DNA from 2 places in the Furfurilactobacillus entadae genome. Region 2 is predicted to be linked to the other one. Evidence: a T-box and tRNA genes for the amino acid it is inferred to sense, from the RefSeq annotation. Region 2 holds a T-box; the other holds one or more tRNA genes.
What was found. The T-box of region 2 lies ahead of leuS (leucine--tRNA ligase). A T-box ahead of a tRNA ligase gene usually reads a tRNA of that ligase, here a tRNA-Leu.
Positions count from the first base shown of each region.

Region 1: it has a tRNA-Leu gene. The T-box ahead of leuS (leucine--tRNA ligase) is inferred to sense a tRNA for this amino acid. The anticodon was not compared.

Region 1 covers NZ_BQXN01000022.1:7,698-31,917, reverse strand. Annotated here, with positions in the region: gene ACKTR5_RS09200 (DUF956 family protein) at 1-338, opposite strand, end outside; gene ACKTR5_RS09195 (PTS system mannose/fructose/sorbose family transporter subunit IID) at 453-1,376, opposite strand; gene ACKTR5_RS09190 (PTS mannose/fructose/sorbose transporter subunit IIC) at 1,399-2,202, opposite strand; gene ACKTR5_RS09185 (PTS sugar transporter subunit IIB) at 2,238-3,221, opposite strand; gene ACKTR5_RS09180 (PTS system mannose/fructose/N-acetylgalactosamine-transporter subunit IIB) at 3,296-3,790, opposite strand; gene ACKTR5_RS09175 (PTS sugar transporter subunit IIA) at 3,813-4,202, opposite strand; gene ACKTR5_RS09170 (Crp/Fnr family transcriptional regulator) at 4,597-5,292, opposite strand; gene rpsN (30S ribosomal protein S14) at 5,463-5,732, shown strand; gene ACKTR5_RS09160 (hypothetical protein) at 5,921-6,517, opposite strand; gene ACKTR5_RS09155 (multidrug ABC transporter permease) at 6,519-7,250, opposite strand; gene ACKTR5_RS09150 (ABC transporter ATP-binding protein) at 7,252-8,019, opposite strand; gene ACKTR5_RS09145 (LCP family protein) at 8,194-9,195, opposite strand; tRNA gene ACKTR5_RS09140 (tRNA-Leu) at 9,379-9,463, opposite strand; gene ACKTR5_RS09135 (AI-2E family transporter) at 9,534-10,586, opposite strand; gene ACKTR5_RS09130 (SprT family protein) at 10,655-11,146, opposite strand; gene ACKTR5_RS09125 (hypothetical protein) at 11,247-11,681, opposite strand; gene ACKTR5_RS09120 (cation-translocating P-type ATPase) at 11,717-14,392, opposite strand; gene nadE (ammonia-dependent NAD(+) synthetase) at 14,631-15,467, opposite strand; gene ACKTR5_RS09110 (nicotinate phosphoribosyltransferase) at 15,479-16,951, opposite strand; gene ACKTR5_RS09105 (GntR family transcriptional regulator) at 17,098-17,799, opposite strand; gene nagA (N-acetylglucosamine-6-phosphate deacetylase) at 17,843-18,976, opposite strand; gene proC (pyrroline-5-carboxylate reductase) at 19,056-19,850, opposite strand; gene ACKTR5_RS09090 (replication-associated recombination protein A) at 20,109-21,443, opposite strand; gene ACKTR5_RS09085 (APC family permease) at 21,551-22,915, opposite strand; gene ACKTR5_RS09080 (amino acid permease) at 22,927-24,220, opposite strand, start outside.
Region 2 covers NZ_BQXN01000020.1:241-6,476, reverse strand. Annotated here, with positions in the region: gene metK (methionine adenosyltransferase) at 1-783, shown strand, start outside; gene ACKTR5_RS08615 (MDR family MFS transporter) at 876-2,363, shown strand; gene ACKTR5_RS08610 (class I SAM-dependent methyltransferase) at 2,423-2,989, opposite strand; gene ACKTR5_RS08605 (phosphatase PAP2 family protein) at 3,002-3,592, opposite strand; T-box leader at 3,772-3,989, shown strand; partial or broken gene leuS (leucine--tRNA ligase) at 4,064-6,236, shown strand, end outside.

The sequences.
Region 1 (24,220 bases), on a different contig from region 2:
ATCATTTGCCCAAAGGTCAGCGCCTTAACCACATGATCTGGCCCAACGTAATTACGGATGGCCCGCAAAATCACCTTTGGCTTCCGTGCGGAGAACCGGTACGCCCCATTATGTTTCGTTTGGATCGTAAACCGTGGGATCCATTTCCCCCGAAACATGACAGAAGCAACCACGTTATCCACTTCTTCCCAGGGAATTTGAACAAACTTATTGGTATCACGATGGTTATAAAATTCAAACGCCTTATCGCCCACCATCAGTTTACCGTACTCGCTCATTCCCATGTACGATGTCCCTTCAGTAACTAAGTCGACCTTTGTATTTAATGATTCTGCCATGTCTTTTCTCCCTACTCTGTAAGCCCACGTTGCACTACGAACTGCGCCATAAACAACAATAGCGGTTGCTGCCCACACGTGGGTACAAGCCGCCATTGCCAATAATATCTAATTTTACAACCAACCAATCACGTGGAGCAAGATCCCAACAACGAAGATCCCAAGAATGATAACGATTGGTGAAACTTTCTTCTTCAGTAACCACATGCACAAGAAGGTTAACAGTAATGCAGCCAACCCAGGAATCAATTGATTCAAGTTGTCTTGCAACGTTGTTACCTTAACGTTTGACAGGGATAAGCCCTTGCCCAAGTTGTATTGTGTTAAGGCTTCCTGAATCCCTTTAGAACCCTTTGGTAACTTACTCCATTCGATGTAAGAACCCTTTTGTTGTTGAATCGTTGAAACAACTGGCAGGAATTTAATTGAAACCCACCTTTGAATCAAGGCCCCAATAACAAACATCCCCATCATGGAAGCCCCACGGGTAACCTTTTGCAGCAACCCACCAGAAAGGTCTTCACTGATTCGTGAACCAGCACGGTAACCAAATTCTTGGGTGTACCACATGAAACTCCAACGGATCAAGTTCCATAAGACAAAGAACAAGATTGGTCCAAGAATGTTACCACCAATGGCAAGTGAGGCACCAAGGGCACCAACAATTGGCCGAACGGTGAACCAGAAGACAGGGTCACCGACACCAGCCAGTGGTCCCATCATCCCAACTTTAACCCCTTGGATCGCAACGTCGTCAACGGCAGCACCGTTAGCACGGTCTTCTTCCAGGGCTAAGGTAACACCAAGAATTGGTGAAGCCAAGTATGGATGAGTGTTAAAGAATTCCATGTGTCGCTTGTAGGCGGCAATCCGGTCTTCTTTTTTTGTGTATAACTTATTGATAGCAGGCATTAATGAGAATAACCAACCACCATTTTGCATCCGTTCATAGTTCCATGAACCTTGGATGAACGTTGACCGCCAAGCAACCTTTAACCGATCACTTTTTGTTAATGTAATCTTTTTATTATCAGCCATTATCGTTTCTCCTTCCCTCGGTTTAATAGTCGTCTAAGATGTCGCCGAGTGGATCACCACTGGTGCGACCACCGCCGTTACCACCACCGTTACCACCTTCATCAAGCTTCAGGTAGATCAGGGCAAGTGATAAACCAATGGTCCCAATTGCGATCAATGTCAATTCTGACAAAGCGGCAAGGGCAAAACCAATGGCAAAGAAAGGCCAAACTTCGCTAGAAGCCATCATGTTAATAACCATGGCATAACCAACGGCAACGACCATCCCACCACCGATGGCCATCCCATCGGATAACCATGCAGGCATTGCTTCAAGCATTGCCCGAACTTGTGCAGCAGGGATAATTAACAGTAAGGCAGCTGGGATCGCGATCCGCAACCCTTGTAAACAGATACAAATGATCTGCCACATGTTGATAGAACGGTAATTCCCCTTTTCTGCAGCCGCGTCCATAATGTGGATGATGGCAACAGTAATGGTCCGAACGATCATGGTTAAGAATAAACCGGCAACGGCCAGTGGGATCGCAATCGCAATCGCTGAACCGATTCCCTTAGTTCCTTGACCACCTTGGACCAAAATAATAGCAGATGCAACGGATGCCAAAGCGGCATCAGGAGCGACGGCGGCACCAATGTTGGCCCACCCTAAGGCGATCATTTGTAATGACCCACCTAAAATTAATCCGGTGGTTAATTGGCCTGAAACCAGTCCAATCAACGTACATGCAATCAGGGGTTGATGGAATTCAAATTCATCCAAAATCCCTTCCATGCCGGCAAAAAACGCAACGATCACGACTAAAATCATTGAAATAGCAGACATCTGACGTTCCTCCTACGTATTGTGAGATTACTTAACTAGGCTTGTAATTCTTTACGGGCCTTGTTAATGATATCGTCCATGTTAGCACCTGAATCATCAGGAACCTTACGAACATCGAACTTAACGCCAGCGGCCTTCAAATCATCAAAGGTCTTCACGTCCTCTTTCCCTAAGGAAAGCACTTTACTTACGGCAACTTTCCCAGCTGAGTGAGCCATTGAGCCAATGTTCAATGTCTTAATGTCCACCCCACCCTGAATGGCACGAAGCGCATCCTCTGGTGTTTCAAATAAGACAAGGGCCTTTGTGGCACCAAAACGAGGATCTTTGGCAATTTCAATCATCTTATCAACTGGAATGACGTTGGCCTTAACACCAGGTGGTGTTGCTTCCACAATCATGTTCTTCCGTAACGCGTCTTTGGCCACGTTATCAGAAACAACGATAATCCGATCTGGGTTGGTTGAACGCGTCCACGCAGTGGCAACTTGACCATGCAATAACCGTGAGTCAACACGTGCTAACACAAACTTAATGTGACCGTCCCCAAGAACCGTCCCAGGTGCAATAGCTTCCTGTTGTTGTTCTTCAGCAGCTGCCTTTGGTGCTTCGGCAGGTTGAAGTGTTTCAGGTTTAACCCGAACCCCTTCCTTACCAGTCTCAACGATGTGAGTCGCAATTTCTTGCGCTGAATCCATCGTCATCCGTGAACCATAAGCTTCGATGACCATTGGTAAGTTCATACCAGTGACCATTGCCCATGTGTCCTTATGTCCCTCAAAGAGGCTGCTGGCCTGATTGAATGGTGTTCCACCCCAAAGGTCGATCAGAATCAACACTTGATCAGGATCGTCAAACGTTGCAACTGCTTTTTCAAACTTGGCGTGAACATCATCTGGGCCTTCGCTTGGCAACAAGGTGACTGTTTGAACATTCTCTTGCTTACCGAAGATCATTTCACCAGATTGGTAAATGCCTTCTGCAAAGCCACCATGACTTGCTAAGATAATACCTACCATGAGTGTCCCTCCTAAAATAAATATTTGAAACCAAAATTAGTGTCAGCGATTTGTTGCTCGCTGAAAAACAGGTGCTACAGACCATGCTCGGTCAACAACGCCATTAGATCTAGTTGCTGATCTGTTGGGGTCTTTTGCACTTCAAGCTTGACCCCGGCGCCGGAAAGTTCGCGGAAGATGGTTGCATCTTCTTCGCTCACCGCCACGGCGTCCGTGATCATCGTCTTACCATCGGTGTAGCTTAAGCTACCCACATTGACAGACGTTAACGTGACACCCCCGACAACTGCTCGTTGAACATCCGCTGGTGTTTCAAACAACAGCAATGCGTCGAGATCATCGAAATGGGCATCTTGATAAATGTCAATCAACCGCTGAATGGTAATGACACTGACCGTCACACCGGCAGGCGCTGCCTTAATGATCAGGTCTTTACGCAAGGCATCTCCTGCTGCACCATCGGAAACGACCAAAATCTGCTGAGGGCGTAACGCCCGGGTCCAAATCGTGGCCACCTGGCCATGCAATAACCGTGAGTCAATTCGTGCTAAGCGAATCTTCATTGTCATGCTTGTCCTCCCTTAGTTGCAACTAAACCTCGAGATGCTTGATTCCAGCCTTTGCAATTGCCTCTAAATGGGCAATAACGTCAGCTAGTGGTTGGCGACGAACCGTATAGGCTTCCACTAACATTGGGAGATTAACCCCCGTCAGTAGACCCATCCGAACAGAATGTTCTGCAACGAGTTGACTTGCAACGTTGAAGGCTGGTCCACCCCAGACATCAACCAAAAACAACACTTCGTCATCCACGGCAAATGTCGCAAGAATCTGTTCGTATCGTTGTCGAAGTTGATCTGGGTCGTCGTCTTGGGTAACGCCCACGGCAACAACCTTCTCTTGGTTACCAAAAATCATGGCTGATGATTGCGTGATTCCTTCTGAAAAAGTCCCATGACTGGCAACGATAATTGCGATCATTTCGTCTTCGTTTCCTTCCTAAATGCCCTTAATCAATAAAATCGTTTAATACATCGAGAAATATTGGACCGTTTCTCCGTATATGTATTATAACCATTAACTACCGTTTAGCAAAGCGCTTACAATCGGTTCGGCAAAAAAATGTCGATTACCCTTACGTACGCTAATGCTACCCAGTGGTTTACAAATCTTGAGCACGGGACTAGCATACCGTAGTGAAGCGCTTACATCAAGCACAAATCAACGCTAAACTGTCCGACAAGTTACCAAATGGACTAGACAAGTTGTTAGACCGGCGTTTGCCAATTCTTAAGTTTCTTAAACTTTTTTCAACGCGCCCAGAATCGTCGTCAACAAATGCCAATGAAGCAGCGAAATCACTTGTGTAAGTCCTTTACATCAGCATCGCCAATTGGTCGGCATCACGGACAATAATTTGGTTTCCTGGACGTTTTTCGATCCATCCAGACCGTTGAAACGCCAGTAACTTTCGGCTGACCGTTTCCGGCGTGGTTCCTAAATACACCGCAATTTCCTTTTTAGGCATGGGCAACGTAAACGATTGTTGGGCCGGAAAGCTGGCCGCCGTTTCTACCAAGTACCCAGCCAGCCGTCCCTCGATCGAGGTTGTGCTCACTGCCGTCGTCTTCGTTTCCAATTGGCTGATCCGTTGACCAAACGCATTCACGAGGTTTAAGGCTAATTGTGGTGCGGTTTGCAATAACTGCTGAAAGTCAGCTCTCGCAATCGTGCACACCCGTGATTCCACAAGCGTTTCTGCAAAGCTTGTCCGCGTACTCTGGTTAAACAGCGCTGCCTCCCCATCAAAATCCCCAGATTGTAAGAGGTACAGTAACTGTTCACGGCCATTAGCCGCTAACTGATAAACCTTTGCTTGACCGGAAGCGATAATGGTTAACGCCGTCGCAGATTCTCCCGCTGAAAAAAGCGTTGTTCCTTTGGGATATGTCACCTCATGGACCAGCTGGCTCACTTGCGCCAATGCGTCCGGTGCCAGTGTCTTAAAGATGGGCACCAGCTTCAAACAGTCCTCACCGTGATTGCCATGTCCTGTCTGGGTCTTCGTCATTATGTGTTCCCCCAACCGTTTATTAATTCCGTCTTTTAAAAAAAGCGTAAACACTTTGTTTTAATAAGTGAATCTGTTATATTAAACAGTAACTGTTACTGTTATAAAGTGCAATTGAGTTTTGTTGCCCGTTTCTATTAGCATTGTTGATCACGGAGGATCATCGCTCAATGGCAAAAAAGTCAAAAATCATTAAAGAACAACGCATCGAAGCCACGGTGGCTAAGTATGCCGCGCGCCGTGCACAATTAAAGGCAGACCACGATTACGCTGGTCTTGCGAGTTTACCAAAAAATGCATCACCCGTTCGGATTCACCGGCGGGATCAAATTGACGGCCGGCCGCACGCCTACCTGCGTCAGTTTGGCTTGTCACGGCTCAATTTTCGCCAATTAGCACTCCAGGGGAAAATTCCTGGCGTTCGTAAGGCGAGCTGGTAATTTACGGTACAAAAGAAAGATCTGACGATGGCCTCTCGCCGTTGTCAGATCTTTTTTTCTAATCACATCAATACTGATGACCCCGGGCAAGGCGCACCTGTGGCAGTTGAATGACATACCCGACTATGCCAACCAGTAGCCACCCGCCCGTTATCATCAGACTAATCCACAGAGAACCGGTGCCCGTTTCAATTCGTGTCACAGGTTCTGAAAACGGAAATAGGCTTGCAAACAGACGTAGCCATTCCGGATACTTCGTCACGAGGACCAAACACCCAGCCACCAAAATTGTCACCGAAGCAAAAAAATTGGGAAAGAAGTACGGATTCTTCATTTGCCACGACAGGCTCCAACCGGTAAAGCCAACCACCACCCCGGCACCAAGCAGTCCCGGTAACACCATGATCCCGCTCATGGCCACGCCCACGGGTGCCCCCAAAATAAGCGCCCCCCACTAAATTTACCGCGGCTAAAGTTGCGCCCGCCAGTAATGCGGTCGCAACTTTAGTGGCCCAGTAATAGGCATTGGCGGGGGCTTTGGTAATTAATTCCACATCAATCCCTAAGCGTGCATCCGTTACTAACAGCTGCGCCATGGCTTGCAGCGTCAGTGTGGTCGCGTCAATGCACACGGTCGCAATCACGATTTGCCACTGAAACCCAGTACCGTATTGATCATTGATCAAAAAGAGTAACGCTAAGTTATTAACCGGTAGCAGGATAAAGTAAATGAGCCGGGTGCGCCAATTTGCAAAGTAGGCCAACGTTGAAAACTGTGTCATCATTTTAGATCACCTTGAGCGTCCCCTTCTTTTTAGCTAAGACCATGATATGTTTGGTTATCCCTGCCGTTAAACCAACCCACAACGTTATGCTCACAATACAGGCGTCCCAGTGTAAGTGTCCGTTACCAGTTAGCGCTGAAATTGGTGCGGTGATGGGAAAAAGCCACTGTGAGACCGCCATTACTGGTCGTGTCAGTGCTTTACCCCCAAACAACCCCGTCAGTAACACAATTGGCACATCAATCAAACTTTCATAAACCAGTGCGTTAGGCGTGAGTGTGAAAAACGCGGCCAGTAAGAGACCCATCAATGCCGCACCACCCCACAGACAGATAACCCAAAATAACCAGTTTAACGAAAGCGAACCAACCATCACGCCCGTCACTTTAGCAAGGCCATACGCAAGCGGAAAGGCCAACAATCCGTAGCTAGATGCTGGCAGCAATAACGCAATTAACGAGCCACGCTCATCATAGCGGGTGTTAACAATGTAGGGCAGTGTGCCCTGAAACCGTTGAAAACCAATGCTTCCAGCGGCCGTTGCGGTTGAGGCCCAGAGACCCACAACACCACTATTGATCCAAAGCTGCGGATTGGCTAACCCGTCATTGGCATAGGCAACGACGTACTGAAGCAGAAAAATGCTTACTGTACTGGTGACCGGCAGCCAGAAAAAGTACTGATTTGATCCATATTGTTTAAAGTGAAACCAAAATAATCGTAAAAAGCGCACGCTACCGTCTCCTTAACTGTGGTGCCAACGCTAAGTAGGATTCTTCCAATGTCGCCGGTCGATCAATACGCTGAACCTTCGATTGCGCGACAATCTCGGCCACCGTTCCCGTCGTGAAGACCTTCCCAGCCCCTAATAACACAACCTTGTCTGCTAATGTTTCAACTTCCGTCATCGTGTGACTTGTTAACAGGACACTCGTCCCCGCGTTAACCAAGTCCGCAACCGTGGCCCAAATTCTAGCAGCGATCTCAACATCAAGCCCACTAGTCGGCTCATCCAGCAACAATAACTTTGGGTCTCCCAGTAGTGCCCGGGCAATGTGCAACCGCTGGGTCATCCCCTTCGAAAAGGATTGCACCCGCTTATCGGCCACATCACTCAGCTTAACAATGTCTAAGACACGCGCAATTTCTTCTTTTTGGGCACGGTGTGGGACCTTCGCCAAATCCGCAAACAACCGTAAATTTTGTCGGGCAGTTGCCCGGCCGTAGAAGCCCAGTTCGCCACCAAACGACACGCCAATGTTGGGGCGCCGTGTCCGCTTGGTCAGCTGCTGCCCATCAAAAATAATTGTTCCCGCTGTTGGTAAAAGATAGCCGCCAATAATGCTGACCGTTGTCGTTTTCCCCGCCCCGTTTGGCCCCAGTAAGGCCACAACTTCCCCAGCACCGATCTGAAATGAAACGTCCGTCAGTGCGGCAAAGGTCTGGCCATGACTGCGATAGCTCTTTGCCAGGTGCTCAACACTTAGAATGTGATCCATCATGTCCCCCTCAAGGTAACCCCGCGTTTCTAGTTTTCCACCACAAGTATTCACATTGTAATTCAATCTTTTTATCACATTTTAGCAACTTTATTATCATTTTTCGCGCAAAAAAAGCGTGTTGATTGCCATGACACTGGCATCAACACGCTTTGTTTTTTCTGATAATGAACAAGGTTAGTCATCCGTTTTAGCAGATAAGTCTAAACTCTTCCGCAGTTCGTTTGTAACCCGTTGTTTTTCTGAATGACTGACCACTTCAAACGATTGACCGTCAATCATCTGACCAGTTCCCTGCATGTGGTCTGTTGTCATATCTTTTGTTGCTGACCGGTAATTTTGGGCCAGTTTGACAAGGTCTGAGCTCGTCAAGTCCGTTTGTGATTCACCAGAAATTGATTCTAAGAACGATGAATTCAACACCGTCTTCACGTCAATTGATTTCTTAAATAATGCTTGAACCACCAACCGTTGTCGACTTTGACGGCCATAATCCCCTTGAGGATCATCGTAACGCATCCGTGAGAAGCGGAGGGCCGTTGTCCCGTCCATATGGTAGGACTGCCCCTTTGTAAAGCTTGAACCTTCGTAGCTAAACGTTAGTGGTGACGTTACCGTTACCCCACCAACTTCATCGATGGCTTTCTTTAATCCACCCATGTTTAACAACGCGTAGTAATCAATTGGCACGTTTAACAAGTTTTGGACCGTTTTAATGGTTGTCCCAACACCACCATACGTATACGCAGCATTGATCTTTGCTGGAGAATATTGAGGATAACCAGCAATATCCGTCATCGTATCACGGGGCAAGCTCACTAACGTCATCTTTTTAGTCGATGGGTTAATTGTGGCAATCATGATGGTATCCGTCCGCCCCTTGTAATCACGGCCAAGGGCTCCAGTATCCGTTCCTAAGAACATGATGGAAATTGGTTTTTTGTTATTTAATAGATCCTTTGTGTCCCGCTGTTTCGTAATTCCCGCAGATTTGTAGGCCTTGTTTGCCGCTGAATTAATGTTATGGTACGCAACGGCGCCAAACCCAACGATGACCAATAAGAGCACAACAATGATGCCCCAAAACCATCGCCACGGATGGAAACGGCGTGGCTGTTTCCCGCCCTGACGGCGTTGTGCCCGTGATGACGTCTGTTCTTGATTCGGTTCGTTATTCATGAATGCTCTCCCCAAAATAGTCTGATAAGATTGCTATTTACTGATTGTAAACCATGTCATTCGTCGGTAGCTTAAAAAGCTTAAAATAATTACTTTTTCACAAATATTTTAAAATTTTCTTAGACTAAAATAATGGTTAATCCACTAAAAAAGACATTCAGCAATCGCCGAATGTCTTCATTATGCGGCCACCGAGACTTGAACTCGGATGATCAAAAAGATCACAAGATCCTTAATCTTGCGCGTCTGCCAATTCCGCCATGGCCGCATCAACAAGAATAATAGTACCAAATAATTAAACCTTTGGCAATCATCCTTTTGATTTTTCCCTCATTAATTTAATCGCCAACATCGTTTTGCAACTGCTGGAGAACTGGTCCGTCATTGGGCTGTGGGTGAACCCCCACGATATCTAAGAAGAAGGCCACAATCGGTAAGCCAACAATCAGGCCCCAGGTTCCAAATAATTGTTCACTGATAATTAACGTCATGAATGTCACAAAAATTGGCAGGTCCGTTGCGGTTGCCATTAACCGGGGGTGCAGGAAGTACGATTCAAAGAAGTGGATCACAACCACTAAAATGATGACCTCAACGGCCTTCCAAAGACCTCCACTTGCAAACGCAATCAGTGTTAGTGGAATCATGGAGATCAAAACGCCGGCCACGGGAATCAGCCCAAGAATAAACACGATGACTGATAAGACCATTAAGCTCGACATTTGCAGAATAAACAAGCCGATCGCCATTAACACGGTGTTGATGGTACAAATGATCAGTTGCGTTTCCACGACTGTGCCCAAAATGAGGACAAACTTATGGGCAAGGTAATAGACAATCGTAAATAACCGTTTAAACCGGCTGTGCAAAAAGCCCCGGCCAAAGCGACTCATTCGCCCATAAGACGCCGTGAAAATCAAACTGAGAAACATGGCGATCCCAACATGAGAAAAGGCCGTTCCGACGGTTTCCAGGCCCTTCAACCCCGTCATCAACGCCGTTTGTCCGTGCTTCATTAACTCACTACTATTAAACGCCGTGTTGACCCATTGATCCAGTTGCTTGTCCCACACCGGATGATTTTCAATTGCCTTACTAATCATGCTGGGAATGCCGCTAAATTGCTTCGCAAGTGACGGCGCAGCATATGAAATGGCTGCCGTTAGGAGGCCTAATACCACCACGTACACGATCAACGTTGCCAGAATCTGTCCGACCGGAAGCCATCGGCGCAGATGGGTGGTCGCAACCACCGCCAAGTACGAAAAAATCGTAATCAGTAAAATGATCGACAGGAACTGGCGAAGACAAAAGAGCACCACAATGAGGCCCGCCAATGTTAGGTAAACCTGAACATCCTCCTGCTTAAACCATCGATAAACTCGTTCCATCCCCTATTTACTCCCGTCTTGACGTTTTATCATCTTACGCACTACTTTAACACTCTTTCCCCAGATTTCTAATGACTACCCCCCGGTTTAGCGCCACCACTTTCCGTCACCAACCGTAAGTGCCCACCACAGACCCCGCAAACATACCGGGCCGTGTTGACCCGCCGGCGTCGGTGAAAATGGCGCCCACAATCACGACACACATAATCATACTCATGCGGTGGCCGGCGCTTAGCTGGTGCACTCACTGGTGCCGGCGCATATCGGCTTCCACCAACCGCTGCTAATAACTGGCGAAACTCCCGACTCCGGTGATCATAAGGGTGACCTGTCGTGGCCAGATGATAGTGAACAAGCTCATGTTTGATCACCCCAACCAACGTTTCCTCATCAAAGTCTTCAATCATTTTTGGATTAATGTCAATGTGGTGATCCTTCAAATGGTATCGTCCACCCGTTGTTTTTAAGCGCCGGTTAAACACCGCCTGATGCCTAAACGGTCGGTCAAACGACGTTAACGAAATATGTTCTACCAAGTGCTGCAATTGCTCGTTTGTCATCTGCTTCCCCCTTAAATCATCAAAAAAAGCGAAAACCAGTCATGATTTTCGCTCCCATTATTAAAGACATACGTGTTCAGCGCAATCTTTATTTTAGTGTTTACCCGTTTGCCATCAAGATGCTTTGGATCAAACGAATAATGCGATCCATCGCCTCATTTTGGTCGGTCTCAGACTGGTCAAACTTCGCCTGATCCACACTGCTTGTCTCCAGTACCAGGCTGTCCGTCATTGCCTGGCAACCAGCGGTATATGCTTCATACGCTGCCTTTAAACTCTGTTGCTTACCCATGAACCGGGCCGGCGCCTGCATTCTTTTCAATTTTTCGTTGTAGGCCTTGTAACGATCCGTTCCATCCTGGAATTCAGCCTTAATGTCTGCTAGTTCAGTCGATGACAAATCAATTAGCTGTCCGCCAACCGTTCCTTGCTTCAGCTTTGAGTAGTAGGGTTCCAAGTCTTTTTGGACATCCTCTGTATCTGTAATTAACTGGGACAGGGTCCGGCCGTACACCATCATCAAGTTCTTTTTCACAATGAGACTCCTTTAGTGTGCCACTCATTCATGGCTTAGTTACGCTGTAATGAACGCTGAATTAATTTTACCACTTCTACGATCAAAATCATTGTCATCCCTGCACCAATCACAATTAACCATTGGAACCAGTCCAACGTCGTTACATGGAACAGACTGTTAAAGCCAGGGACTAAAATGGTTGCCGCAAGTAACACAAAGGCCGTCAGAATGGCCCAGTTAAAGGCCTTATTCTTAAACAGCTGTTTGGTAAAGAGCGTCCCATGGATCGACTTGGAGTTAAAGGCATGGAACAATTGAATCAACCCTAACGTCGCAAAAGCCATGGTCAACGCATCCGCATGAATTTGGGCACTGCCAGCATGCACTGGGAACGTTAACGCCAACCAGTACACAAGAAGTGTCAGGCCACCCTCCAGTAGTCCCTGGTAGATGATGTTCCCAAACACACCCCCCGATAAGAAGTTTGATGTGCGGCCCCGTGGCTTCTGCGCCATGATGTTCTTTTCCGCTGGTTCCAGCCCTAACGCAATCGCTGGGAATGTATCCGTCACCAAATTGATCCACAAAATGTGGACGGGGGCCAGGATCTGCCACCCCATCATGGTCATCACAAACAGTGTGAGCACCTCACCAAGGTTTGCCGAAAGCAGGTATTGGATGGCCTTTTGAATGTTTGCAAACACCTTCCGCCCTTCACGCACAGCCACCACGATGGTTGAGAAGTTATCGTCAGCCAACACCATGTCAGAGGCGCCCTTAGACACCTCGGTCCCGGTGATTCCCATTCCGACCCCAATATCGGCCGCCTTCAGTGCTGGGGCATCATTGACCCCATCCCCTGTCATGGCAACGACCTTTCCCAGTTGTTGCCAGGCGTTAACGATCCGAACTTTATGCTCGGGTGCGACCCGGGCATATACGGAATACTGCTGGACCTGCTTGGCAAACGCTTCATCACTCAAGTCATCTAATTGCGCGCCGGTGATTACCCCAGCTGAGTCATCCGCAGCAATAATCCCTAACCGAATGGCAATCGCGCGGGCAGTATCCGCATGGTCCCCGGTAATCATCAATGGGCGAATTCCAGCTGCTTTGGCTTCCGCCACCGCACCGGCAACTTCTGGCCGTTCTGGATCGATCATGCCGACGAATCCAGCAAAGATCAGATCCTGCTCAACGGCTGCAGAAGTGAGTGTCGTTGGCACTGTTGCCACTGGTCGGTACGCAAACGCCAGCACCCGCAGTGCTTGAACGGCTAACTGGTGGTTAATGGTCAATAATTGTTGACGGTTATCTTCACTTAACTCAACGACCTGACCGTTTGATTGGACATGAGTCACCCGTTTTAACAGTTCGTCAGGCGCCCCCTTAACCGTTACCCAGTACCCACTGTCCGGGCCCATTTGGTTCACGGTCGTCATCAGCTTTCGTTCTGAATCAAACGGAATTTCGGCAACCCGTGGATGAGCTGCCAAGAACGGTTCTGGTTCAACACCATGATCGATGTTGTACTGGATCAATGCCGTTTCCGTTGGATCACCGATCAGGCCGTCCGCCGTTTCCTTGGTGTCATTATTCAACATCAGCAGTGTGGCTAACAGCCCCTGGTCATTTTCTGCCGTGGCACCAGCCGCCTCTTTTGCCGGCAGTTGTTTTCCATCGACAATGACAGCTTCGACCGTCATCTTGTTTTGGGTCAACGTCCCCGTCTTATCAGAGGCAATAATGTCCGTGCTTCCTAACGTTTCAACCGCTGGTAACCGCCGCACCAGCGCATTTAACTTCGCCATTCGCGTCGTTCCCAACGCAAGTGTAATTGTGACGATGGCTGGCAAACCTTCTGGAATGGCTGCAACAGCCAGTGAAATGGCCGTTAGAAGCATGTTGATCAGTGATTCGTTGCCCCGTAACATCCCCACACCGAAGACAACCACGGCCACCACTAAGATCAACCCGGTCAGAACTTTCCCTAGGTGGGCAAGGTTTTCCTGGAGTGGTGTTTTGCGTTCTTTGGTGTTATCCAGCATCCCAGCGATCCGACCAACCTGCGTCTGCATCCCGGTTTCTGTGACGATCCCCACACCACGACCATATGTCACGTTACTATTCATGAAGGCTAAGTCTTGTAGATCCCCTAGCCCCGCCTGACTATCCGTCACAGGCGCCAACTGCTTGTTGACCGGCACTGATTCACCAGTCAACGCAGATTCCTCAATCTGTAACGAGGCCACCTCGATCAGCCGCATGTCGGCCGGTACGATGTCCCCTGCCTCAAGTAACACAACGTCACCCGGCACAAGGTCATCACTTTTGACCGTCACCGTTTCACCATCACGCCGAACGTGTGCATTCGGGGCCGCCATTTCCTGAAGTGCATTAATTGCTTGCTCTGCTTTGGCCTCCTGAAACACACCGAAGACCGCGTTTAGGATCACCACAAGTAAAATAATGATGGCATCAACGACTTCACCCGTCATTGCGGCCACCACCGCGGCCACAATCAACACGATGATCATTAGATCCTTAAACTGGGCTAGAAACTTTTCAACAAGTGTTGTTTGCCGTTTACTAGCCAGTTCATTTTTACCCACGTCAGCTTGTCGTTGTGTGACTTCCGCGGAGGTTAACCCCGCAGCTTGCCCCTTAACCTGCGTAAACGTCTCCTCAACCGTCCATTGTGCTGCCTGCGGTAATTGTGTTTGTTTCATTCCAATTCCTCCCGTGTCCGTGCGTCACGTTGGTACAAAAAAAGACCCATGAACGCACACTTAAAAGTGTCGAACATGAGTCTCACTATTTAAGACAAAACCAGAACAAGTCTTGTTGGTGGCGTTGTCACGGTCTACCGGTGGACCGAACGTCCAGCCAGTAAGCCATTAGTTACTCCCTCATTTATCGTAAGCCAAATTATACAGAGGTCGACTGGAAAACGCAAGTTAAACGCCCCTACTTTGTTGGCTTCCAAAAATCATCAAAAATGCTGATTGGCAAATGACGTTTATGCTGCGTCTTTTGGTACCAAGCCTCAATCTTGTCAGCGCTCGCGTCACTAATGGTCTTACCTTCAAGGTAGTCATCGATCTCATCGTACGTCACGCCCAACGCAACTTCGTCAGGCAATGCCGGCCGGTCATCTTCAAGATCTGCCGTTGGCACCTTTAAGTACAAATGTTCTGGGGCTTTAAGAACGGCCAGCATGGCTTTCCCCTGGCGCTTATCCAAGCGGTACAGTGGTGTAATGTCCGTCCCACCGTCACCGTACTTCGTGTAAAAGCCGGTCACCGCTTCCGCTGCATGATCCGTCCCGACAACGGCACCACTCAGTTCACCGGCAATGGTGTACTGGGCGATCATCCGCTCACGCGCCTTGATGTTCCCCTTGTTAAAGTCAGCCACCGTCAGACCGTTTGCTTCAACGGCGGCAACCCCAGCATCCACTGCGGGTTGCACGTTCACCCGCATCACTTGGTCGGCCGCCATAAACGCAATGGCGGCCATTGCGTCCTGTTCATCCGCCTGCTCACCATACGGGAGCCGCACGGCCACAAATTGGTACGCTGTGTCACCCGTTTCCTCACGCAGTTCACTAATGGCCATTTGTGACAGCTTACCAGCCAGTGTCGAATCCTGACCGCCAGAAATCCCCAAAACCAACGTTTTTAAAAATTGATTGGCCGTTAAGTAGGCCTTCAAAAAGTCGACACTTTTCCGAATTTCTGTCTGTGCATCAAAATCCGCGCTAACACCCAGTGCCTTAATAATTTCTGCTTGTTTTGCTCTCATTTTACGGCCTCCTAGTTATCAAACTTCAAGGAACTCACGTAGTCATGAACTTCTTTAATAATGCTTTGCTTGTGATCCCACAACCGTTGTGATAAATCGACCGGGTAAATTTGTGGGTTGAGGTCCCGCTTGTATTCATCCCACAGTGACGCCAGTTGTTCTGCGGCAAACGTTCTGGTTTCCTGTAATGTCGGCACTTCGTATACTTGCTGACCATCACGGAAAATATCTACCAGCACCGGCCGTGCATCAAAATCCGTCACGTCTTTATTAATGTATGTGTAGCTTGGATGGAACATGTGTAGCCGTTTCGTTTGATCCGGGCGTTCATCCGTGAGCGCCATGTAGTCACCCTCGGACTTACCATCCGCCTTCTTGGTAATCCGCCACACCTGCTTTTTCCCGGGTGTCGAAACCTTTTCTGCGTTACTGGATAGTTTGATCGTATCAACCATCGTGCCCCGTTCATTTTCAACTGAGACCAGCTTGTAAACGGCGCCGAGGGCTGGCTGATCAAACGCGGTGATGAGCTTAGTGCCCACGCCCCACACGTCGATTTTGGCGCCCTGCATCTTCAGGTTTGTGATCGTCTTTTCATCCAGATCATTAGACGCGTAGATTTTTGCGTTCGGGAAGCCCGCCTCATCCAGCTGTTCACGTACCCGTTTTGAAATGTACGCCATGTCACCAGAATCGATTCGCACACCCAAAAAGTTGATCTTGTCGCCAAGTTCACGGGCGACCCGAATGGCATTTGGGACACCAGAACGCAACGTGTCATACGTGTCGACCAAGAACACACAGTCCTGGTGTGATTTCGCGTATGCCATGAACGCTGTGTAATCATCCCGGTACGTTTGCACCAAGCTATGGGCGTGTGTTCCGCTCACAGGAATTCCGAAAATCTTTCCCGCACGCATGTTACTCGTGGCGTCAAACCCACCGATGTACGCAGCCCGGGTACCCCACAGTGCGGCATCCATTTCCTGCGCCCGCCGTGTTCCAAATTCCAAGATGCCATCGTTACCCGCCACGGACCGAATCCGCGCCGCCTTGGTCGCAATTAACGTCTGGTAGTTCACGATGTTTAGGAGCGCCGTCTCAACAATCTGGCAATCAGCCAGCGTGCCTTCGACCTGAACGAGCGGTTCATTATTGAAAACCAGGTCCCCTTCTTTAGCCGCCCGAATGGTTCCCGTAAACTGGAAGTCCCGCAGGTAGTTTAGAAAATCTTCGGGGTACTGGTTTGTTGACTTCAAATAGGCCAAATCAGTGTCCGTAAACCGTAACTGGTTAATGTAGTTTACAATTCGTTCTAGTCCGGCAAACACCGCATAACCATTGTGAAACGGTAAATCACGAAAGTACAGTTCAAAGACAGCGTGACGATCAGCCACCCCATCTTCAAAATACGTTTGGACCATGTTAACTTCGTAAGCGTCCGTGTGAAGCGTCAAACTATCATCTGGATACCGCATTACCATCCTAATCTAAGTCCCTTCTCTTGTCCCTTGTAAGTTATTCATCATTTTACCATAACCGACCCAAAGCGACGTGCTTTCACGTCATTTGTTTTAAACCAAACGTAAAAAAAACGACCGGACACATGTCCAGCCGTTCGCCATTCATATTAACGTTCCAGGTAGAACTCAAAGCGATTTCCGACATACTGTGTCCGAACATATTCAAACGGTGTTCCATCGTCTAAAAATGACACCTGCCGCAATCGTAACAACGGATCATTCCGTTTTACATTCAAATATTCTGCAACCCGTTCACTGGCTGTCATCGCAGAAACTGTTTGCTGGGCATGACCGACCGTTAAACCAGCCTCGTCCTCCAGGACATGATACAGCGAGTTGGTAACGTCTTCTTTCGAAAATTTCTGAATCAGCCGTTCAGGAACCGTTGCCACTTCAAAACAAATCGGTTCATCATTACCATAACGAATCCGTTCCATTCGGAGGACCTGTTCATCTGGCGCCAGCTGCAACTTTTCACTTTCCGAAAGTGATGGCGTTGTGATGTGGTAGGAAACCGTGCGTGATGACGGTACTTTCCCTGCCTGTTCCATGAGTTCAGTAAAACTCGTCACCCCAGACATCCGTTCCTGAACCTTTCGATTCGCAACGTACGTCCCGGCACCAACACGGCGTTCAAGCAAGCCTTCTTCCACCAGTGTTTGCACCGCTTGACGTAACGTCATCCGGCTCACGCCAAACTGAATGGCGAGTTCACGCTCAGAGGGGATCTTATCCCCAACCTGCCACTGACCGTCTTCAACAGCCTTTCGCAACTGATTATGAATTTGAATGTAAATGGGTGAGGCCATGTTGTTCATCCCTTAACTTTAATGAATTTATTTAAGTCCGTAATTAATCGTCAAACCGCCGTCCGTAACTGTAAGTCCGTTCAAGGTTTTGCGTCCGGTCCATCAGGTTAAAATCAGCGTCCTTACCGGCTGCCAAAACCCCTTTTGTGGTGAGACCAAATTCTTCCGCTTGGTTAACAGACGACATTTGAACGGCTTCTTCAATTCCACACCCAGTAAAGTACTGGATGTTTCTAAAGGCGTCATCATACCGCAAAACAGAGCCAGCCAAGTTACCGGATTCCAACCGTGCCTGCTTGTCCTTAACGATCACCTTTTGGCCGCCAAGTTCGCTAACTCCCTCTGGCATCCCTTTAGCCCGCATGGAATCTGTCACAAGATCAATGCGTTCAGGCCCCTTTTGGTCATAAGCCAACTTGATCATGTCAGGGACAATGTGGAACCCATCACAGATCAGCTCACAGTACATGTTATTTTCAAGCATGGCGTGTCCCGTAACCCCTGGTTCACGGTGCTTGAATTCACGTTGCGCATTGTACAAGTGCGTCACGTGTGTTGCTTTGGAAGCCAACAATTGTTCACGCGTTGCGTTACTGTGACCCACGGATGGCACAATGTTGTGACTCAAGCAGTACTTTTCAAAGTCACGTGAACCAGGATCTTCTGGCGCATACGTGATCAACCGAACCCGGTTACCGGATAACTTGTTCCAATTATCCAACAGGTCAACGTTTGGATCAGTGATGTATTGTTCCGGTTGGGCACCCTTAAACGTTGCTGAGATAAAGGGCCCTTCCAAATGAACCCCTTTGATGACGGGATTCTTTTCCGCAGCGGCCGCAATCCCTTTCATCGCACCGTCCAATTGTTCTGTTGATTGCGTCATGGTCGTTGGGAATAACGTTGTTACCCCTTCATGGATCATGTCGTTTGTCATTTCATCAATTTGGTCGGCATCCCCATCCATTGCATCGAAGCTGTAGCCCCCATGACAGTGAACGTCGATGAATCCAGGAACGATCATCTTACCAGAAACAAATTCAACTTCGTCATCAGGTTCGGCAACGTAGTCACTCATCGCGCCAACCGCCTCAACCTTATCGCTAAAGCGGATGTAGCCGTCGTTAATTTTTTCCTCACCTGTATAAATGATCGCATGCTTTAAAACCGTACTCATTGAATCTTCCTCCTCAATTGAAAAAGCTCATTTGGTTACGCTTCCAGTATAGCTGGTATAGACCATTTTGACAACGACGTTATTCTTGATCCCGTTTGATGGTGGCGTCGATTCCCTTAACCACCGCCGTCATTAACCCGGCTTCTTCCATTGCAAGTAATCCTGCCACCGTTGAGCCACCCGGTGAAGACACCTGGTCAATGAGCCCAAACGGGTTTTCGGAGGATTGAAGGACCATCTTTGCGGAACCCTCCGTAACAGCGGCCGCGATCCGCGTTGCTTCAGCCTTTGTTAACCCATGTTTAACACCAGCTCGTGACAAGGCGTCAATGAAGAAATAGATGAAGGCCGGTGAGCTACCTGCTAACGCTGAAAAGGTACTAAAGTCACGTTCTGCTAATGCAGCCGTACTACCCACAGCATCGAAGAGCCCCTTTGCATCCGCTAACTTTGCACCCGTCAAGTTTTCATTAGCAGCCACCGCTGTCATTCCCGCACCGATGGCGACATTGACGTTTGGTAACGTCCGCAAAATGGGCAGATCAAAACCAGCTAACTCCTCCATCTTTTGAAGACTCAAGCCAGCCACGATGGAAATGAGGACCTTTTGGCCAGAATTTAACTGTTCACGGATTTCCTTAAGCACATCTGCGGCCATAATCGGGGTAACCGCAAGCACAACGAAATCACTATTCTTGGCCACTTCGGCATTTGTTGCCGCCGTTTGAACCCCCGTCGTCTCTGCAAACTGTTGATAATGGGCTGGATGGGCACTATGAACAATAATGTCAGCAGGTGCAAGTGCATCCGCGTCTAACAACCCGTTAATAATTGCTTGTGCCATTCCGCCAACACCAATAAAACCTAATCGCATGTCTGATCATCCCTTCATTTTCCGTTCAATTACCGTTTCGCCGTTAAACAGGTCGACCACTAAATTATGTATCCGGTTTAAAGACTTATCTGATTAGAATGTAACCGATATAGACCACTAATGCAACCGCCTGCACTTACTTTCTAAAAAAACAACCCGTTCCAAGCGTGACGCCATGGTTCGTTTGCTAAACCATTACCGCAGCAAACGACCAATCAGGTCACCAATCAGAACGGGCTTCTTCATTATTTTTAACACTTACTGGTGCGGATCATGAGCTGCATGCCATGCCTTGATCTGGGCCAAACGCTCCCCAATTCGCCGCTCCGATCCCTGCGTCGTTGGTTCGTAATACGTGTGACCAACCAAATTATCTGGCATGGTTTGGAGCGTCGTCAGTTTGTCCGCCGCGTCATGGGCATATTGATAATCCTCCCCGTAGTGAAGATCTGCCATCAACTTGGTGGGGGCATTGCGAATTTGCAATGGCACCGGTTCTGCCAAGGAATCCAGTGCGTCCGTCTTCGCTGCCGCATACGCGGTGTAAATGGCGTTTGATTTTGGTGCTAACGCCAAATACGTGACCGCCTGTGCCAGGTTAACGGTACACTCCGGCATGCCGATCAAATGGGCGGCTTGATAGGCAGCAACGGTGATTTCTAACGCCCGTGAATCTGCCAAACCGACGTCCTCACTAGCAAACCGAATCAACCGGCGGGCAACGTATAACGGATCTTCGCCACCTTCAAGCATCCGGGACAGCCAGTACAACGCCGCATCCACATCCGAATTGCGCATGGATTTATGCAAAGCCGAAATGATGTTGTAATGCTCATCCCCCTTTTTATCGTACATGAGCGATTTCCGGGAAACGAGCTGGGCCACATCCGCTTGATCAACTGCCGTCACCCCATTGATCTGCTGACCATTCAGCACGGCCATTTCCAGGGTGTTGAGCGCCACTCGTGCATCCCCGTTGGCAAAATCTGCAATGGCTGCCACGGTGGCCGGGTCGATCTGAATCGTTTGCTTACCAAAGCCACGCGGATCAGTCAGCGCTTGCTGAAGTAACCGCTCTAAGTCATCGTGTGTCAGCTGGCGAAGCACAAACACCTTCGTTCGTGACAGCAAGGCCGAATTAATTTCAAACGAGGGGTTCTCCGTCGTGGCCCCAATCAGCGTAATGCTCCCCTTTTCCACAAACGGTAAAAAAGCGTCCTGCTGGGCCTTATTAAACCGGTGAATTTCATCCACAAAAACGATTGTTCGTTCACCAAGTTGCTGGTTTTCCTCGGCGTCCGTCATGACCTGCCGGATCTCTTTGATGCCACTGGTCACCGCACTGAAGTTAATGAAGCGCGCTTGCGTCTGGTTAGCAATGATTCTTGCTAATGTTGTCTTTCCCACCCCGGGTGGACCCCAAAAGATGAGTGACGACAACACATCACTATCAATCAGCTGGCGAAGCACTTTACCAGGCCCGATTAAATGCTGCTGCCCCGCAAACTCGGCCAACGTTTGCGGGCGCATCCGGCTTGCTAACGGTTGATTAACTTCATCAGCTTGTTCAAATAAGGATGTCTCTTCTGCCATTTGTTTACCCCTCCATCAAACGTGTGTTCGTATGCTAATTATAGCACGGTGCCGCTTTAAAAACCAAAAAAGACTACTAATATATAGTAGTCTTTCAACACAAATAATTACTTTTCTTTGTGACTGTCGCTATCGTAATGCCACTTGTTCTTCAAATAATAGTAGAACGGAATGCCCAGTGCCGTCACGACAATCCCAATTGCTGTTGTCACAAACTGTGTGAACAACGTGTTAATTAAAATGAACAAACCACCAATTAACGCAATGATCGGGATCCACGGGTACAACGGAACCTTGTACGGCCGGTTTAACTCCGGTTGTTTTCGTCGAAGAACGATGACAGCCACAAACGCCATGCAATAGAAGACCCAAATCACAAAGATCAACATATTGGTAATTGCGTCAAATTGACCGGAAAGCATCATCACAAAGGCAATCACATACTGAATTAATCCTGCGGCCCACGGAATGCCCGCCTTGTTCAGTTTAGAAGAAACATCGCCAAATGGCAGCTTGTGTTCAACACCCATTACATACGGAATCCGCATCCCGGTCATGGTGTAGCCGTTGAGCCCACCATAAACCGAAATCAAAATTCCGATGGTGACAAACTTGCCACCCATGCCACCAAACAAAACCTTGGCAACATCAGAAGCCACGTTAAGGTTTCCGGCCACATGACTCACTGGTTCAACGGATAAGAACACCGCGTTGACCAGTAAATAGACAAGCATAATGCACCCAATTCCAAGGGCGATTGCGCGGGGAAGATCCTTTTTCGGATTCTTCATTTCACCAGCAATATTCCCAACGTGGATCCACCCATCGTAAGCAAACATGGTCGCTAACAAGGCATTCCCCAGCGCCGTCCAAAAGGCGCGGTGCGGACCGGCAACCACTGGAAAGAGTGAAAAGTTGACCCCACCGGAATGAAAGAAGCCTAAAACAACGATCAAGACTAACGGAATTAATTTAACAACCAACGTGACAGAGGTCACCCAGCCGCCCGCTTTGGCACTGATCCAGTTGATCAAAACCAGTGACAATGCTGTAATCATCGCAACCGGGACGATCCAACTTTGCTTAAGTCCAAACAGATTAGCGAATTGTGTCCCAAACGCAATTGCAATTGCGGCCACATTCGCCGGAAAGTAAATAATGGCTTGCGCCCAGCCCGCTAGAAACCCCCAGAACCCACCATACGTGTGTTCAATGTACCGGGTCAGGCCACCAGTTTCTGGAAATGCGGCGGCCAATTCGGCCCCCGTCAGCCCGGCACAGATGGTGATGACACCACCCAAGAACCACGCTAGCATCGCTAGACTGGCAGTGCCGGTTGATTCAGTCACTGCGGCGGCCTTGAAGAAAACCCCCGTTCCAATGACAGTCCCCATAACGGTCGATAATGCCGGGAAAAAGCCAATCGTCTTCTTTAAGCCAGTATTGGTGTTGGAATCCCCTTTATTTTCCATGTTCTTCACCTCTAATTAAGCTGTTTATGTTTCTGATAGAACTCAAACACGGCGAACATTATGACGAACCACGCAGCTGAAATCATAATCGAAACACGCGTGTTTTTTTCAAACAATAGAACGATTAAAACGCCGAAAAAGAACGTCAACGTTAGATAATTCGAGTACGGGAAAAACGGCATTGTAAATGACGCTGGTTGTTCATGCTTTTCTAACAACCGTTTACGATACGCAAGGTGTGCAATGATGAGGACAGACCAAACGAAGATAAAATTCATGGTGGCAACACCCGACACCAGGTTAAAGACGCCTTTTGGAATGAGATAGTTTAAAATAACGACCACAAAGAGCACGAGCGACGAGAATTGCAACGCGTTATTTGGTACATGACGTTTATTCAGTTTTGCAAAAAAACGCGGGGCGTTGCCGCCAACAGCCAATGATCTTAGCGTGCGACTCGTACTAAAAATGGCGCTATTGCAAGCAGACATTGCTGCCGTCAGGACAACAAAATTAATGATTGCTGCTGCCGACTGAATGCCAATATCAGAGAAGACCTGAACAAACGGGCTTTGATTGGCCATCAGTTTATTCCACGGATAAATCGCCATCGTGATAACCATTGAGCCGATGTAAAACAGACCAATCCGAATTGGCAGGTTGTTAATGGCTTTAGGTAAATTTTTCTCTGGATCTTCCGTTTCACCAGCGGTCAGGCCCACCATTTCGATGCCGACAAAAGCAAAAATAACCATCTGGAAGGCGTTTAAAAATCCCGTTACTCCGGTTGGGAAAAAGCCGCCGTGTGCCACTAAATTTTTAAAGCTTGCCGTTGACGTTGGCGTTTTATAGCCAATCATCACTAAGTACAAACCACCGGCAATCATTGCCAAAATGGCCACCACTTTAATCATGGCAAACCAGGATTCCATTTCACCAAATAAACCAACGTCTGCAAGGTTAACCATCATCAAAAGCAGGATGATGATCAGTGGTGTTGCCCACTGTGGGAAATGCGGGAACCAAAACCTCATGTAGATTCCCGAGGCCGTTAAATCGGCCATTGCGATGGTGATCCAGCAAAACCAATAGGTCCATCCGGTCACAAACTCAAAGCGATTTCCCAGATAGCGTTTAATGAAATCAATAAACGAGTGCAAATTTGTGTCTGATAGCAGCAGTTCACCGATTGATCTCATCAAAAAGAAGCAAAAACTTCCTGCAATAAAATACGCCAAGATGATCGATGGCCCTGCTTCACGAATGGCGGTTCCAGACCCAAGAAACAGTCCGGTTCCAATGGCA
Region 2 (6,236 bases):
ATTGACGAAACGCCGGAGTTAATGCCGTTACCAATCGCATTAAGCCACGCCTTAATGCGCCAGATTGCGCGACTACGTAAGGATGGCACCATTAGCTACTTACGGCCAGACGCAAAGGCACAAGTGACTGTGGAATATGACGATGACAACCAGCCGGTCCGTGTTGATACGGTGGTGTTATCCACGCAACATGATGAAGATGTCACGTTGGATCAGATTCATGATGACATCATCGAAAAAGTTGTTAAGGCTGTGATCCCGGCGAAGTTATTGGATGATCAAACGAAGTATCTGATTAACCCAACGGGCCGGTTTGTAATCGGTGGTCCACAAGGCGACGCTGGTTTGACGGGGCGGAAGGTCATTGTTGACACCTATGGTGGGTTTGCTCGCCATGGTGGCGGTGCCTTTTCTGGAAAGGATGCCACTAAGGTTGACCGCTCGGCCTCATACGCAGCCCGTTACATTGCAAAAAACATTGTGGCTGCTGGGTTAGCGCACCGGGTCGAAGTTCAGTTGGCCTATGCCATTGGGGTGGCCCAACCCGTTTCCATTTCTGTCGATACGTTTGGAACAGGGCGTGTTAGTGAGGCAACGCTGGCTGCTGCAATTCGTGACGTCTTCGATCTTCGACCTGCCGGCATCATCAAGATGCTGGATCTCCAACGGCCAATTTACAAGCAGACGGCAGCATATGGCCACTTTGGTCGGCCTGACCTGAACCTGCCGTGGGAACAAACGGATAAGGTGACCGCGTTAACGGATGCCGTTGCAAAGCACTAACATTAACTAAATTATTGAATTTGAACCACGACCCTCCGGTAGACAGGACGACTACAGCTACCAGGGGTCTTTTTTTAATCAAGGAGGATTTTATGGCGAAACGCACGAACACAACGAACGTGACGCTGGTAACGGTGGCCATTTTTGTTGCAACGTTTATGTCGGCAGTCGAAGGGACCATTGTGTCAACGGCGATGCCAACGATTATTGGTGATTTACACGGAGTGACCCTGATGAACTGGGTCTTCTCCATCTATTTACTGACGAATTCACTGGCAACGCCAATTTACGGAAAACTCTCGGATCGAATTGGGCGAAAGCCCGTTTTCTTATTTGGGCTGGCGGTCTTCATTTTTGGGTCGATGATGAGTGGCCTGTCGAATTCCATGATGACCTTGATCTTCTGGCGGGCGATTCAGGGAATTGGTGCCGGAACCATTATGCCGGTCTCGTTCACGATCATTGCGGACATTTATCCGTTTGAAAAACGGGCACAGGTGGCCGGGTTAAACGGAGCGGCATGGGGCATTGCTTCCGTTGTTGCGCCGTTACTTGGTGGTTTTATCGTTGATCAATTGAGTTGGCACTGGGTTTTTTTCATTAACATTCCGATCGGGCTATTGACCATGTTAATGATCATGGTTTACCTCCACGAACCGCGTCAAGAACGGCCAACGGCACCGTTAGATCTGGCGGGGAGCGCGTGGTTGACCTTGATGCTATTAGGGTTGATGTATGGGTTTCAGGTTCTTGGCGAGGCGCCGCTTTCGTGGTGGCTTGTTGGAACAAGCTTTTTGTTAGCGGTGGTGGGGCTCATCGGCTTCATTCACCAGGAACGGCGGGCTGAGGATCCAATTATTGATTTAGCGCTGTTTAATAACCGAACGTTTGTGATTCAAAACTTAACGGCTGCGTTGGTCAGCGGCTACCTTGTATGTTTTGATGTGTACATTCCAACCTGGACGCAAGGACTATTGGGGCTGCGGGCGTCCGAAGCTGGATTTGCGATCACACCATCGTCTGTCATGTGGATCGTTGGTTCGTTTATTGCGGGTAAAATTATGGGAAAACTGACACCGCGCCAGGTGGTGTCGATCAGCACGACCATTGTGTTAGTTGGGGCGATTGTTCTGGTTCTTCTCCCCGTGCAACCGGCGTTCTGGGTCTTCCTAGTTATTTCCGCGGAACTAGGTGTTGGGTTTGGCTTAACGATCACCAGTACCTCCGTGACGACCCAACACTTAGTCGATCCCAAAATTATCGGCATGGCGACATCGTTCAATACACTGTCCAGAAGTTTGGGGCAAACGTTTATGCTAGCCGTGTATGGCATCGTAATGAATACAACACTAGCGCATGGTGCAGAGACGCACGCCCATGTCAGTGTGGGGATGTTAAATGATCTGATTAATCCACAGACAGCGCGTGACTTGCCGGCTCATTTGATGCCGACGCTCCGTCAGATTATGAGTCAGGGTGTGCACAACGTCTTCTGGGTGGCCCTTGGGTTAGTCGTTGTGGCATTACTCGCAAACATTATTTTTGATCGCCCAAAAACAACGGTCGCTGATTCAAAATAAGTTAAAAAAATCCGGGTACCAGGACGCATTAATTGTCCTAGCAACCGGATTTTTAGTGGTTATCGTTTTTCAATGGCGAGCAAATAAGGGGGCTGATGCTGCTGGTTAATAAAGCCGTAGTGAAGCACCTGAAACTGCTTTTGTGGTAGGTGGCGGACAAAGTCGGTGACAAGATCGGCCTCCGTTTGTCCACCAGGATGGCCCGTGTAAACCACAATGGTAATGAGGCCACCACGGCGTAAATGATCACAACAGGTTTGAAGGGCCGCGATGGTCGTTTGCCCGCGTGTAATCAAACTATGATCCCCACCCGGAAGGTAACCGAGGTTAAACATGGCCGCACTGATCATTGTGTTGTCATTAATGTGGTCAACCAGATGTTCATGACCATCGTGAATGAGCGCCACCTGGGGCCGCAATCCGGTTAAAGTTAGCATGGTTGCCGTTTCATCCAGCGCGGCTTGCTGAATGTCAAAGGCCAGGACGTGGCCTGTTTTGCCAACCCGTGCTGCTAAGAAGCGGGTATCATTTCCCTGGCCCACCGTGGCGTCAACAACGGTATCACCCAGTTGAATTGTGGGTTCTAAAAGCTGATGACTAAACGAAAGCGCGTTATTAAGTGGCATGAGCAAATCTCCTTACCAAATTTTGATTGCAGGAACCGTTGTTGTTTTAAAGAATGCGTAACGAACGTAGAACAATTCGCAGAGTGCAAGACCCACGCCGGCTGCAACATCACTTGGATAATGGACACCAAGGTAAATCCGACTGAGGCACACACCGATAATGGCAAGAATCAACAGGGTGTCGAAGACAAGGCGAAGGGCGAGGCGATCCACATACAGGTTGCACAGGAGAATGAGGGACCCGTACATGAGCGTCACGTTCATGGCGTGACCACTGGGGAAACTATAGCCAGACGCACTGACAAGGTGAAACAATGTTGGCCGGGGCCGCTCGACAAGTTGTTTGGCAATTTGATTGATAATGAGGGCGCCGACCCCCACGTTGACCAAAAAGAACGCCGCACCAAGCCGCTTTTTCCGCCACCATAATCCGGCAAAGAAGACGAGCATCACGAATAAGGTAATGTGCGGATTGCCCAAGCGGGTAACGTTTTGAAAGAACCATGTCCGTTCTGGGGTTACGGGTTGGCGGATGAGGTGCGTTAATTGATGATCGAATCCGGCAAGCCAGTGGGCATCTGTGAGGACGCCGCTCAGTAACAAAATGAAAATGACGGCACCACCACCAGCAAACGCCCAGCGCCAGCGTTGCCATTGGGAACGAGAAAATATTAAGATAATTATGACCCCCAGTTTTATCTCTTAGTATAGCATGATGTTTTCTGGCCTGACTTGCCAAGCCTCCGCGAATTTGCTATGCTATGAACAATAATTTTAACAGGTTAACAGTGACGGATCAGTAGTGAACGACCAGACCTTAAGCGAGCTGACGGGGGTGCGAGTCAGCGGTTTGATGTTTACGAACTCGCCGGGATTCACTGAGCGATTGAACCCGCGTTAAGCGGTGTGTAGACCACTTCGTTTGTCAGCGTTAATGACTAAAGTGTTCACCAGCAATGGTGAAAAGATAGGTGGCACCGCGGAGAGATTCGCCCTATTGGTTGTGATGAGACAACCAGTAGGGCTTTTTTTGTCCAGTTTGACCTGTATGAAATGTCATGAAGGAGGCACAATATGCCGTACGATCATAATGAGATTGAAAAAAAGTGGCAAAAATTTTGGGATAAGGATAAGACCTTTAAAACACCTGATTTTGCCGATAAACCAAAGTATTACGCGTTAGATATGTTCCCTTACCCATCTGGTCAGGGGTTACACGTTGGTCATCCGGAAGGGTACACAGCAACGGATGCAATGAGCCGGTTGAAGCGGATGCAAGGGTTTAACGTGCTCCACCCAATGGGCTGGGATGCCTTTGGTTTGCCCGCAGAACAGTACGCACTAAAGACGGGGCACAACCCCAAGGGCTTTACGGATCAAAACGTTGATGTTTTTCGGCGTCAGGTGAAATCATTAGGGTTCTCATACGACTGGGATCGGGAAATTAACACGACAGACCCGGCCTACTACAAGTGGACGCAATGGATTTTTGAACAGCTGTACAAACGTGGTTTAGCTTACGAAGACGAAATTATGGTCAATTGGGCCCCTGACTTCATGGGTGGAACGGTTGTCGCTAACGAAGAGGTCGTGGACGGCAAGACCGAACGTGGTGGCTACCCCGTATACCGGGTCCCAATGCGGCAGTGGGTGCTAAAAATCACGGCTTACGCTGACCGGTTAATTGATGACTTGGAAGACCTTGATTGGCCTGAAAGTATCAAAGAACAACAACGTAACTGGATCGGCCGTTCCGAAGGGGCCAGTGTTTTCTTTGACGTTGATGGCGCCGATGAAACAAAGATCGAGGTGTTTACGACGCGCGCCGACACGCTTTTTGGGGTCTCATACCTTGTTTTAGCACCTGAACACCCATTGGTCGACCAAATTACAACGCCGGAACAAAAAGCGGCTGTGCTGGCCTACCACAAAGAAATCGAATCTAAATCTGACCTTGAACGGACAGACTTAAATAAGGATAAAACTGGTGTGTTCACCGGTGCTTACGGAATCAACCCAATCAACGGTGAACGGTTACCAATTTGGATCGCCGACTATGTGTTGGCGTCTTACGGAACGGGTGCTGTAATGGCAGTCCCAGCGCATGATCCTCGTGATTACGAGTTTGCAATGAAGTTTAACCTGCCGTTGAAGGAAGTTATTGAAGGCGGCGACCTAAGCCAGGAAGTTTACACAGGCGATGGGAAGCACATCAATTCTGGCTTTTTGGACGGCATGGATAAAGCAACGGCCATTAAGGCAGCCATCGAATGGATCACTGAACATCACGTTGGGGCCAAGAAGGTGAACTACCGGCTTCGGGACTGGATTTTCAGTCGCCAACGTTACTGGGGTGAACCAATTCCCGTTATCCACTGGGATGACGGCGAAACAACGTTGGTTCCCGAAAATGAATTGCCATTGACGTTACCTGACACCGATCAATTGGAACCTTCCGGCACGGGTGAAAGTCCACTGGCAAACATTGACGACTGGGTGAACGTTACTGATGAAAACGGGCGTCACGGAAAACGGGATACCAACACCATGCCACAATGGGCTGGCTCATCATGGTACTTCTTGCGCTACATTGATCCACATAACGATCAAGCGTTGGCAGATCCAGAAAAACTCAAGTATTGGTTGCCGGTTGACCTCTACATTGGTGGGGCTGAACACGCGGTGCTTCACTTGTTGTACGCTCGGTTCTGGCATAAAGTGCTGTATGACCTGGGTGTCGTGCCAACCAAGGAACCCTTCCAAAAGTTGGTTAACCAGGGCATGATTCTTGGTGATAACCATGAAAAGATGTCGAAATCAAAGGGGAACGTGATCAACCCTGATGAAATCGTCGATAAGTACGGGGCCGATACTTTACGGCTGTACGAAATGTTCATGGGACCACTGGAAGAATCGAAGCCATGGAGTGAGGACGGCATTAACGGGTCATACAAGTGGATTCAACGGGTATGGCGGTTGATGATCGATGAAAACAACCATCTGCGTGACCGGGTCACGACCATTAATGACGGTAAACTGGATAAAGTTTACAACGAAACGGTCAAAAAGGTCACTGAGGACTACGAGCGGATGCACTTTAACACCGCGATTTCGCAGATGATGGTTTTTGTAAACGAAGCCAACAAGGTGGACGCACTTCCAGTTGAGTACATGGAAGGCTTCATTAAAATGTTAGCGCCGTTGGTACCACACGTTGCCGAAGAACTGTGGAGTTACTTCCATGTTT